One region of the Halomonas sp. AOP13-D3-9 genome, then DNA from elsewhere that is predicted to be linked to it. Evidence: predicted binding sites of a transcription regulator. Region 1 holds the regulator's gene; each other region holds the start of a gene.

Region 1 (4,139 bases):
TGAGTCATCGTGATAGGTCCATGAAAAGGGGCGATGATTCTAGACGATCGTCTAGCGGTGTCAAAAACTTATCAATCAAAGGATTGCCGTCCGCCGTGCAACCAAACCGGGGTGCCCGGTAACGCGAGCGCAAAGAGGGTTAGCAAATCACTATTACGTAAACGAATGCAGCCGTGGGAGGCCGCAACGCCCATGGGTTCGTCAGGCGGTGTGCCGTGCAGGTATATATAGCGCCGTTGCGAGTCCACCTGACCGCCGCGGTTCACGCCCTTTTCTAATCCGCAAAGCCACAGAATGCGGGTCAAAATCCAGTCACGCTCTGGATGCGCTTCGGCTAGCGCGGATGAAAACGTCTCGCCTGTCCAGCGGCGGCCTCGAAACACTGCGTTGTCGGGCATATCACCGCCAATGGCGGCGCGCACATAGTGCCAGCCGTGGGGGGTTTTACCACTACCATTACGCTCCCCGACACCGGCGGCAGCGGATGAGATCGCACACTCATGGAGCACTTTCGGCCCTCGCCAGCAGCGCAGCAGCTGCTGGGTAGTATCAATCTCCAGCCAGATATTCTCAGCCGGGGGTAGCTCAGCTAGCGTAGGCGTTCGCATGTTTTCCTTCTTCTGGCTTGGCTTCTTCAAGGGCGAGCGGTAACGGTGCATTCATGGCCGCCACAACGACCGGCAGCAATCGCTTGACTAAATCACGTACTGAAACCTGTTCGTGATAATCTTTTTCAGCGATATCACGCAGTGCATCAAGGCCGGACAGGGTAAATATTACCGTGCCAAGCATAAAGTGTAGCCGCCAAAAGCGCTCCGCGTCAGGTAGGTCCGGCGTGGCTTGTCGCACCAGCTCGGTGAAGCGGGTAAACACATCGCCATACTCTTGCTGGATATAGCGCCTAAGATGCCCCTGTGCCTGGCTGTAGGCAAGGCCGAGCAAGCGCATAAACACTTTTAAACTATTGCGTTCAGCGGGCACTGCAAGAACGGTGGTTGCCATGGTTTCGAGCAGGGTTTCAAGCTCAATAACCCGCCCAGCATGCTGTCCTTCCAGCTCATCAAGGGCGGTGTGAAAACGCTGGGAGAAGGGATCCAAATAGCGGGCAAAGACGGCCTGAATCAAAGCTTTTTTGGAGCCAAAATGGTAATTCACAGCGGCTAAATTGACGCGCGCTTTGCTAGTGATGTTGCGCAGCGAAGTTTCGGCAAAACCCCGCTCTGCAAACAGCACCTCGGCAGTATCGAGTATACGGGTCACCGTATCAGATTGAGCCATGTCGCTCTCCAGGGAAACAGGTGTTTAAAACATAGCAAAATACTATGCCATAACCATGGCGGTCTCAACGCTTGATTTATTAACAAAATACAGCCCGTTAAATAAGCAGAAGCTTAGTTTCAAACGATTAGAAAAATTGCATAGACATCGAAGATAGCCACTGACAAGGCATATACTGGACAGAGGAACATACTGTATACTTAACCACTGATTGATTAAGTTGCCATTTAATTTGTTACTGTCTATTCACTATTTATGGAGTCTGGTATGTCGCGTCCGCTAACCGCTCGCCAACAGCACGTGTTCGATTTTATCGTTAAAACGATGGGCGAATTTGGCTACCCTCCTACCCGCGCCGAAATTGCCAAGGCGCTTGGCTTCCGCTCCCCCAACGCGGCCGAAGAGCACCTGCGCGCGCTGGAACGCAAAGGCGTTATTCGCATTATTCGCAACACTTCTCGCGGTATCCGCCTGCCCAACCAGGAACCGCAAGAAGTCATGGAGAGTGCTGCCACCGCCTTACCCGCAGCCAACGTTGAAACGCTGCCAACGGGCCTACCCGTGATCGGTGAAGTGGCCGCAGGCAGCCCCATTTTGGCCGCTGAACATATTGACCGTTACTGCCCGCTACCCGCCGAGTACTTTACCCCCAAAGCCGATTACTTGCTGCGCGTGCGCGGCCTTTCCATGAAGGACATTGGCATTTTGGAAGGCGATTTACTGGCAGTTCATCGCACCGATCGGGTTCGCGATGGCCAGATTGTGGTTGCCCGACTGGAGGATGAAGTAACGGTTAAACGCTTTAAACGCCAGGGCCACCAGGTAACGCTGTTTGCAGAGAACCCTGATTTTGCGCCCATTGAAATCGACCTGCGCTCCCAGTCGCTCGATATCGAAGGCGTCGGCGTTGGTGTGATTCGTGGCGGCAACGGCCAGGCACTCGGTTAGCCGCCGCCCCTAGCCACCCCTACTGTAGATCGATATAGCGGTGGTCATTGAAGGTGGCCACCCAATGAGGGTGATAAACCAGCATAATACTCAGCAGCATGCCGGTGATAAACGCCTCTGAAGGCATTAACAGCGGTAAGAAGCGCGCATACTCCTGGGCGAGATAAACCGCCTCAGGGTCAGTCCCCGCAACGATGATCAGCAGCACCGCTGCCAGCCCTCCTCCCAGCGTTGCCAGCGCCGCGCCAAAAAAGCCGCAGGCAAACAAAAACACCATCAGGTTATCCGGCAGGCGGCGATCTACCAGCCGCCATACCGCGCCAATGACGGCCGCCGGGACGACACCGGTAACCAGCACGTTTGCCCCCAGCAGCAGCCATTCATTGCGCCCAATTACCACCATGGCGATATTAATCAGCACGTTGCTAATCAGCGCCAATGGCGCTTTAAAAACGAGTGTCATTAAAACCGTGAAAACAAGGTGCAACGTTAGCCAATCAACCGCCTGCGCACGCAGCTGCCACATCAGCATCACCGCCAGCGTGGCGCCCAGCCAGCGGTGCTGAAGCGCGGTATCCGCTATTAACACCTGCCAGGGCCGCCCCCAAAGTGCCCACGCGATCACTGCTAACGAGAGTAGCCAGGTGAGCAGCAGCGCCCAGGGTGCTAATACACTTTGCGCAAACGACATGGCGGCCTCTCAGGTTGATGAGGGTTAACTAAAGACCACTGTCTTATTACCGTGGACCAGCACGCGATCCTCTAAGTGCCAGCGCAAACCGCGAGCAAGTACGGCTTTTTCAACGTCACGGCCAAAACGTACTAAGTCAGTGGGCGTATGGCAGTGGCTTACGCGATGAATATCCTGTTCGATGATGGGGCCTGCGTCGAGTTCCTCGGTCACGTAGTGGCAAGTAGCACCTATCAGCTTAACGCCCCGCTGGTATGCCTGGTGGTAGGGTTTTGCCCCGGCAAAGGAGGGCAAAAAGCTGTGATGAATATTGATCACTCTTCCCGCATAGCGCGCGCACAGCTCGGGGGGCAGTATTTGCATATAGCGCGCCAGCACCACGCAGTCAGCGCGAGCGCTATCGATTTCGGCCTGCACCTTGGCAAACGACGTTTGCTTATTATCCGGGTCTACCGGGACGTGGTGGTAAGGAATGCCGTACCACTCGGTCAGCGAACGCATATCGTCATGGTTGGAGATAACACCGACAATATCGCAATCCAGCTCACCCGCCTGCCAGCGGTAAAGTAGATCGACCAAGCAGTGTGACTCCCGCGACACCATCAGCACCACACGCCGACGCAGCTGGGTATCCACCAGGGACCACTGCATATTGAATTCGCTGGCCACCGGCTCGAACGCCGCGCGCAGGGCTTCCACCGACATACCGACCGAATCCGCCAGAATTTCGTAGCGCATAAAAAAGCAGCCGGTTTCTAAATCGGAGTGCTGGCTGGCTTCGGTAATGGAGCCGCCCTGCTGGGCAATAAAGCTCGATACCCGTGCAACAATCCCCACCCGGTCAGGACAGGAAACCACTAAACGATAATAATGAGACATGTGAGCTACTCTTGACCTATTGCTAAGTTAATTATGACAAACCAGCGGCTTAGGTCGCATAGTGTATCGGAAGGGCATGGAAGATTGTTAGCCGCCCCTGCCTTCCCGTATAGTTAAGTCACTACTTTTTAGGTTTTTCATAACAGATGCATTCACCACGCGTTCAAATTCGTCCCCGTCGTCGTCCACCGCTGCGCATGTTGCCGCTGGGGGGATGCGGTGAGATTGGAATGAATCTAACGCTATACGGCTACGACGATCACTGGATAGCCGTCGATTGCGGCATGATGATCCGTCAGGATCTTCCCAACTCGCCACTGCAGGTACCCAATCTCGATACACC
Region 2 (4,139 bases), on a different contig from region 1:
CACATTAGCTTTGGTGGCCATGACAAGGCTCCTTCAATAGGGGTTAAAGATCGGCGGGAAGTTCGTGCGGGGGAACGGGGCATAGGTGCAGCTCGGTGCGATACAGCTGTCCTTTTGCCATCACGTAGGTTTCGGCATAGGTTTGATCCTGGGTGAGCAGTCGTTCGGTCAGTTGGGTTAAGGCGATATCTAAATCGGGGCTAAGAGAGGCCATGATGTGCTCCACGTAAAAGCAAAAAGCCCAGCCTGTTAGTGGCTGGGCTTATCGCGCTATCCAATGAGGGGTAAGACAAAAACCAGGAAAATCAGCATTAGAATGATCAGAAACAGCATGTCAGCTCACCAGGGCAAGGGCCGTTTGTAGCGCCTCTTGCTTCAGCTGCGCCCCTTGGCCAAACCACGCGGAATCCAGACGGGTATCGTTGCTGCGAGCCCGCTTGTCGTGATCCACGTACTCGGTCACGGCATTGAGCAGACCCCAGGCAGTGTCTTTGGCCGTGTCGAGGTGGGAGCCGCGGCCTTCGCCGTGGTAAAGCTTCTGTACCTTGTTGAGCGCCCGATAGTTAGGCAGCTTGGAAGGATCTTCGATTGGCTTATCGATACCGCAGAGCACTGACTGGAAATACTGCTGCGCCTCGCGATGATCGATCTTACGTTCTGCCAGGGCCTTCATGCGGTACATGAAGTCATTCCACTGGGAAACAGAAATACCTAGTTGGCTTTTTAACGCACGTGGATCGAACTCCGACCGGTGGGGTACCTTCACTGCCTGCGACGTGCCATCCACCGCAATCTGCAGCGTGTTGTTACACACCACCCGCACCGTGGTGGGTGTCGCCATGGTGGCCAGCGTGCCGTCACAGGAGGTTGCCAATAGTAGGTAGTCGTTGACCTCATCCTGGCCTTTCAGGGAGGTGCTTAAACCACTGCGCGCCAAGGCCCAGAACTTACGCCCGCCTTTCAGTACCCCAGCGGTTTCCAGCTCATACCCGGCGTACTCTGTCAGGTCACGGTAAAACTCCAGTATCTCTTCGGGCTGCACCACCTTGTATCGCTGGGATACTACGGATAGCGGCGCCTTGGTATCCGAGCGATAGAGCACTTTCTGCTCGGGGAAAGAGTGGATACTGCCCAGGTGACTGGCACCCTCGGCAATAAAGCGTACCGGGGCTTCTTCAATGTGCCAGTTCATACCGGCCTGTTGCTGCCAGACCTCTAGCGGTTGTTGACGGGATAGCTGTTGCCCCAGACCGTGCCACGGGGTTGCGCCGACGTAAGCCATTTGTTCAATGAGATGAGCCATGGTGAAAACTCCTAGCAATAAAAAAGCGCTGACGTTAATCGCCAGCGCTTTATGGTTGGAAAGTAAGGGGTATGTCGCTTAGTGGGTACACATTAGCGAGGTGCGGTGAAGGGACGGGTTAATTACCGGAAGGTATGACCACAAGATACGCACAGCCAGGGCGTTCCTTCACCGGGTGGCAGTTTCTGTGTGAAGAACACCTTTGCGACACGCAAGCCTGCTTGACTGCCGGAAACAGCCCCCATCACGGCAGCCGGCAGTTTGGCTAACGGGAAGCGGGAGGAGGCATCCGATAACGGGGACGTTGGGGTATAGGACGCCCGCCACGCCCCAACGGCTCCACCCACGAGGCTGCTGCCAACGGTGCCGATGCGTTGGGCGGTTTCAAGGTTAAACGTGCAAGCGGCTGCACAGCGTAGGCAAGGCGGGGACATAACTAACACTCCTATAGGCGTCAAAGTGATCCCGTGTGCAGGATTCATAGGAGTGATATAGATCTGTAATTTTTTGGCTTTGACCTTTGAGTGGTTGCTTCGATAAGCCTCTTTACTGATACTGTTCATAAATACAGTAAAAGAGGGAGCCTATTATGTCATTGAACGTTTCACTACTGGGCCGGGCAGATGCCATGGCCTCGTCACTACCCTTGCCGCTCTATTCAACCGCCGTACGCGCCGGGTTTCCTTCGCCCGCCGATGATCACTTGGATACCGAGCTTGATCTGCACCGCTACGTCGTTAAACGCCCAGCCTCGACCTATTTTGCTCGTGCCGAAGGTTATTCAATGATCGGAGACAGCATCCACCCTGGGGACTTATTGGTGGTGGATCGCAGCCTGGAAGCGCTGCCTGGTCGAATTGTGGTGATCTGTGTCGATGGGGAAATGACCGTTAAGCGTCTGGAGCGCGTTGGCCAACGTACTTACCTCAAAGCAAGCAACCCTAATTTCAAGCCGATACCCCTTGATGGTCGCGAATCCCAAGTCTGGGGCGTGGTGACCGATGTGATTCACAATCTGCTGAGGTCACTGCCGTGATTGCACTCGTTGACTGCAACAACTTTTATGTCAGTTGTGAGCGCGTCTTTGATCCAACGTTGGAAGGGCGCCCGGTAGGGGTGCTGTCGAATAACGATGGTTGTGTCGTCGCCCGCAGCAACGAGCTAAAAGCCCAGGGTGTGGAGATGGGGACTGCCATGCACTTGTTACCGCCCGAGATTCGTCGCCAGGCTGTGCTGCTATCCAGTAACTATGCGTTATACGGCGATATGTCCCAGCGGGTAACTGAGGTGCTAGGCGAGTTTTCGCCCCATGTGGAGGTGTACTCCATTGATGAAAGCTTTGTCGGGTTTCAGGGCTTTGACCCAGATTCGCTGGAGGCACGGGGCCAAGCCATGCGCGATACCGTTCGACAGTGGACGGGCATTCCCGTGTGCGTGGGGTTTGCACCTACCCGCGTACTCGCCAAAGTGGCCAACCAAGCGGCTAAGAAACACCCCGCTTATAAGCAGCAGGGCGTGTGTAAGCTAACCGCCGAAAGTGAAGCGACCAAGGCACTGTTAAAGCAGTTGCCGGTGACAGAGCTGTGGGGGGTGGCACGCCGTACCGGTGAACGTTTAAGAGTGATGGGTATTGAGACCGCATGGGATCTACGCGAGGCAGACCCTAAGCGTATTAGGCAGCGCTTTAGTGTGGTGAAGGAACGCATCGTATGGGAACTACGCGGGCAATCCGCCATCCAGCTTGATGACATGAGTCTACCCAAAAAACAAATCATGGTGTCGCGTTCATTCGGCAGGCTTACCGGCAACCCCCATGACTTACGCGAAGCCTTAAGGCATCACGCCGCCAGGGCGGCAGAAAAGCTGCGCAAACAGCAAAGTGTTACCAGCGCCGTCATGGTGTTTGTTCGCACGAATCCATTTCGTACCGACCTACCGCAATATCAACAGCGTGTGGTTGTCTCCCTAGAGAGGCCTACCGACGATAGCCGCGATATCATCGCAGCAGCGATACAAGGATTAAGGCGTCTATGGCGCAAAGGTTATGCCTACCACAAAGCAGGCCTGATGCTGCTAGACTTTTCCCCCAAGGCCAACCGGCAGCTTACCCTCACCGAAACCCCGCAAACCGGCGAGGAGGCTAAGCGCAGTGAACGCCTGATGGCGACGATGGATAAGCTCAATCGTGAGCTAGGTAAAGGAACGGTACAGCTGGGTCTACCCCGTAAAGGCAATGCCTGGTCGCTGCGCAGTGAGCGTCGAACGCCGCGTTACACCACGCAGTGGAATGAGCTTCTGGTCGTTAGGTAGATCAAGCATCGGTTTATATTTTTGCCATGCTAAACAAATTAAACTATTGATGAAGAAAACATCGGTGTGAACAAAGCGCCGTAAGGATGGTTCCTTAAGCACGACATCACGACGTTGAGAGCAAAAAAAATCATAAAAACACCATATAGGTTGGCAATTTACGAAATTCTTGGCCGCGAACGTCGTCTTGTCGTGGATACTCCATCAAAATCTTCGCGTTGCAAGGCACGTCAATAGTGCATTGGGCAACGTGCTGTGTCTTCGGGAGCTTACAAAGAAGTTGAATAATATTCACAAGAAATCCCTTTCCTCACAGCCTAGCACCGAATGCTCGCTGCCTGATGTTTGTCCATTGCTCACAGAAATACTGTGGGGAGAGGGGGTGGGTCCGATCACCCAGTGGCGCTTCGAGCCACGTTTACCGTTGCTATAGCAGATAATCCCTTGGGCATTGAGCAGTGAGGCAGCTCGCTTGAACGCTGCGCCAAGGCCACGGGGCTCACGCGGCCATTGGCTATCCAAAGTG
Region 3 (4,139 bases), on a different contig from region 1:
GCACCGCACCGGCGCCAAAAATGAGCACCGGGATATACAGCGGTAGCACCAGCAGCGAAAGCAGCACCCCGCCCCGCGCCAAGCCGACGGTTAACGCCGCACCAATCGCGCCAATCAAGCTCAAGCTTGCCGTGCCCAGGGCAAGCGACAGCGCCAGCACGGCGTAACTACCCGCTGGCAGCGCCAGCATAATACCCAATATTGGCGCCATCAGCGCCAACGGTAGGCCTGTCAGCAGCCAGTGCACGGCCACTTTGGCCAAACTCAGCGCGGCTAACGGCTGCGGCGCCAATAACAGTTGTTCCAGACTGCCATCGTCATAATCGCTACGAAACAGGCTGTCTAATGACAGCAGCGCGGCTAACAGCGCCGCCACCCACAGCAAACCCGGCGCAATGACCGCTAACAACTCAGGGTCGGGCGAAATCGCGATCGGAAACAGCGTGATCACCAGGGCAAAAAACACCAGCGGGTTGAGCACCTCGCCACGGCGTCTCAGCAACAGCGTTAAGTCACGCGCTAGCGTGGCCTTCACGGCGATCATCAAGCCACCTTTGTGCTCACGCAGTGGCACTGCTAGCACCTGTTGGGTGGTTTCTGAAACTTGTGAAGAGCTATTTGAAGTACCATGTGAAGCGCCATGTAAAGAGCTGTGCAACCCTTTCTCCTTTCCCCTTTACTCGAGGGATATCCGTCTCAACAACGGTGAGGCGGTTAATTCGTGGTGTGTCGTTACCAGCACACAGCCCCCCGCCTGCGCGTGGGCCACAAGCTGTCTTTCCAGCTCAGCGACGCCGTGACGGTCTATCGCGGTAAAAGGTTCATCCAACACCCAGAGAGACCGGGGCGTCAGCGTTAAGCGCGCCAGCGCCACGCGACGCTGTTGGCCAGCAGAGAGTTGCCCTGCAGGCACATCTTCAAAACCTGCCAGACCAACCCGCTCAAGGGCACCCAGGCGCTGATCCTCGTTACCGTTTTCCCCGCTGAGCGCCTGATACCATGCCAGGTTTTCTAACGGGGAAAGCCCCAACTTAATACCTGGGGTGTGCCCTAAATAGAGCAAATTAGCCAGGAAATGTTCACGCGCCTCTTTCATCGCAGCGCCATTCCAGAAAAGCTCGCCCTGATAGTCACTGAGCTGCCCGGAGAGGATTTTCAGCAGGCTGGTCTTACCACTGCCATTGGGCCCCTCGATACGCACAATTTCACCGCTGCGAATATCTAGATCCAGCCCTTGAAACAGCCAGCGGTCGTCACGTTCACAGGCAAGCTGTCGGGCTTGTAGACACAGGCTCAAGCGTCTCTCCTGGCATATTGATTTTGCGTCGAACTCTACACGTAAAGCCCCTTGCTCGCCACTCACACAATGCGGCGCTGGGTCGCAGCGTGATCCCCATCAAAGAGGGTTAAGACTAATTACTGCTAGCACTGTATGCAAAAACAGGTCTATACTAAAAACCACTGTATGAAAGAACATGCAATGGAGACTTCATAATGACCCTATCGATGGCAGCACCTACCGCTACGTTCGGCCGCATGCAAGCAGTACCACGTCCCTATGCGATGTCAGCTAACGTTACCCGACGCAATACCTATGCGCTCAAAGTGCGCGGCAATGCATTGTGTGATTGCAACTTATTCGATGGCGATGTCATTATTATCCGGCGCTATCAACACGATACCCAGATAGAAACCGCCGTTGCCGAAATTAACCAGCAAACAATCGCCTTGAAGCAGCTCTCTATCAGCCGCTTTGGCGTTGAGCTATGGCCAGAGGATACTCAGCAGCCAGCGCTTTTTTTGCATAACCGGGATATTCAGGTGCTCGGCATGGTAATGGGTGTGAAAAGTGAGACTACCTTCACGGAGCATTAATGCGCTATCGGGTTCCCGAGCTACCCCCTGCGTCATGGCATACGGCTGACATTGAAGTCGAAAAGAGCCAATTTATCACCTGGGTCTGCTACGCCCCAGATATCAATGCATTCACTAGTCTGTTGAATGCGGCAAAAACCGCGCACCCTAATGCCAGCCACCACTGCACTGCCTATATTGCCGGGCCACCCGGCGAGCAAAATCTGATTGGCTTTTCCGATGATGGTGAGCCAGGCGGCACCGCTGGCCGACCCATGTATCAGGTTCTCCAGGGCAGCCAACTGGGCCAGATTGGCTGTGTGGTGATTCGTTATTTTGGCGGCACCAAGCTAGGCACCGGCGGTTTAGCCCGCGCCTACGCCCAGGCGGTTAGCCATGCCCTTGAGACGCTACCTACACGGGAAGTGGTTGAGCGCGACAGCTACACCCTGCGACTCACCTTTGCTAATGAAGCGATTGCCCGCGCCTGGTGCGAAGAAGGTGCGATCCCTATTGAGCAAGCCGACTACGATGGTGATGGCGTGCGCCTGACCATTGGCTGGCCACGGGACTGTCCATTTGATCTTACTCCACTGGAAAACCGTTTAAAGAGTGCTATCCATATTATCACTGACTAGCTCCCTGACTAGAGCACCCATCTAAACTCAACATCCCCTCTAGACTAAACAATACGCCTATAAAAAACGCGACATACAGAAAGTGTCAGTATGCCGCGCTCTGTTGACCCACTATTAAAACAGGCGGTTAACACCTGCCTTAAGCGTTACCCCAGGTACTTGATCATTACGCCTGCGGCGACTGCCGAGCCAATCACACCCGCCACGTTGGGGCCCATGGCGTGCATCAGCAGGAAGTTATGCGGGTTCGCCTCAAGCCCCACCTTGTTAGCCACTCGCGCGGCCATCGGCACAGCAGATACCCCCGCGGCGCCGATCAAGGGGTTGATGGGCATTTTGCTCATCAGGTTCATCAGCTTGGCCATCAATACCCCGGCGGCCGTGCCAATGCCAAAGGCAACAATCCCCAAGCCTAATATCCCCAGCGTCTCGAACGACAGGAAACTCTCAGCCATCAGCTTGGAGCCTACCGACAGGCCGAGGATAATCGTGACGATATTAATCAGGGCGTTTTGCGCGGTATCCGACAAGCGCTCTACCACACCGCACTCGCGCATCAGATTACCGAAGCAGAACATGCCCAGCAGCGGAGCGGCATCGGGCAGAAACAGCGCGACCAGAATCAACAGCACCAGTGGGAAGACCACTTTTTCCAGCTTGGAGACCGGCCGCAGCTGAGTCATCTTGATCTCACGCTCTTTCTGGGTGGTCAACAGACGCATAATCGGCGGCTGAATCAGTGGCACCAACGCCATATAGGCGTAGGCGGCCACGGCGATAGCCCCCAGCAGCTCCGGCGCCAGCACGCTGGATACGTAGATGGAGGTCGGGCCATCGGCGCCACCAATAATACCAATGGCGGCAGCCTGATTAAGCGAGAAGTCCATCACCCCCATCGAGGTAAGCAACACGGCGCCAAACAGGGTGGCAAAAATACCGAACTGAGCCGCTGCACCTAAAAACAGCGTCCGTGGATTGGCCAACAGCGGGCCGAAGTCGGTCATGGCGCCCACGCCCATAAAGATAATCAGCGGTGCAATGCCCGAGCCAATCGCGACCTTGTAGAAGCTATAGAGCATGCCGTCGCTGTAGCCAACGCCCACGGCAATATCCCGTGCGGCGCGAAGTTCATCGGGCGCCGCAGCATCGTGAGCGATGATATGCAACGCCTCCCGCCATGCGTCTGCGTTCGATAACGGATCGAGACTAGCACCCAATGCTGCCGCCATCTGCTGCAGTACCGCAGGCTTGGCCACCTCAATCGCTTGGTCGAGCGCTGAAATGGCCAGCCCGGCCTCAGGAATATTGGCGAGAATGCCGCCAAAGCCAATGGGTACCAGTAGCAGCGGCTCAAACTTCTTATAGATCGCCAGGTAGAGCAGCAATAGCCCCACGACCATCATGACCGCTTGGCCAAGCTCTAGGTTGTACAGCCCCGAGCCTTCCCATAACGTTACTAATTTATCCATTACTTTTTATCCATTACCGGGGGCCCTTAGAGCTCGATCAGCGTGTCGCCTACGACGACGCTATCGCCTTCGCTGACGTTAACCTTAGACACAGTGCCTGCACTGCTGGCACGCACCTCGGTTTCCATTTTCATCGCCTCAAGGATGATCACCACATCGCCTTCTGCGACGTTGTCGC

What was found. Region 1 encodes LexA, which represses DNA repair genes until DNA is damaged. Its sites were predicted from a motif close to TACTGTNTANNTANACAGTA; they were not measured.
Region 2: ACT3UM_RS15120 (LexA family protein) is a predicted target of LexA. The motif match lies at 1,857-1,876, and genes of this name have one in related genera.
Region 3: ACT3UM_RS22335 (LexA family protein) is a predicted target of LexA. The motif match lies at 1,427-1,446, and genes of this name have one in related genera.

Annotation. Positions count from the first base shown of each region.
Region 1 is NZ_JBQSYH010000011.1:38,897-43,035, forward strand. It holds gene nagZ (beta-N-acetylhexosaminidase) at 1-8, opposite strand, end outside; gene ACT3UM_RS13370 (L,D-transpeptidase family protein) at 72-608, opposite strand; gene ACT3UM_RS13375 (TetR/AcrR family transcriptional regulator) at 586-1,278, opposite strand; gene lexA (transcriptional repressor LexA) at 1,546-2,226, shown strand; gene ACT3UM_RS13385 (energy-coupling factor ABC transporter permease) at 2,246-2,917, opposite strand; gene purU (formyltetrahydrofolate deformylase) at 2,942-3,796, opposite strand; gene ACT3UM_RS13395 (ribonuclease J) at 4,027-4,139, shown strand, end outside.
Region 2 is NZ_JBQSYH010000013.1:45,706-49,844, reverse strand. It holds gene ACT3UM_RS15140 (ERF family protein) at 1-21, opposite strand, end outside; gene ACT3UM_RS15135 (hypothetical protein) at 44-214, opposite strand; gene ACT3UM_RS15130 (DUF932 domain-containing protein) at 335-1,303, opposite strand; gene ACT3UM_RS15125 (hypothetical protein) at 1,426-1,737, opposite strand; gene ACT3UM_RS15120 (LexA family protein) at 1,893-2,339, shown strand; gene ACT3UM_RS15115 (Y-family DNA polymerase) at 2,336-3,613, shown strand; gene ACT3UM_RS15110 (AICE-type RepA C-terminal domain-containing protein) at 3,905-4,139, opposite strand, start outside.
Region 3 is NZ_JBQSYH010000026.1:16,002-20,140, reverse strand. It holds gene ccmB (heme exporter protein CcmB) at 1-544, opposite strand, end outside; gene ccmA (cytochrome c biogenesis heme-transporting ATPase CcmA) at 677-1,297, opposite strand; gene ACT3UM_RS22335 (LexA family protein) at 1,495-1,875, shown strand; gene ACT3UM_RS22330 (IMPACT family protein) at 1,875-2,492, shown strand; gene ACT3UM_RS22325 (sodium ion-translocating decarboxylase subunit beta) at 2,639-3,961, opposite strand; gene oadA (sodium-extruding oxaloacetate decarboxylase subunit alpha) at 3,988-4,139, opposite strand, start outside.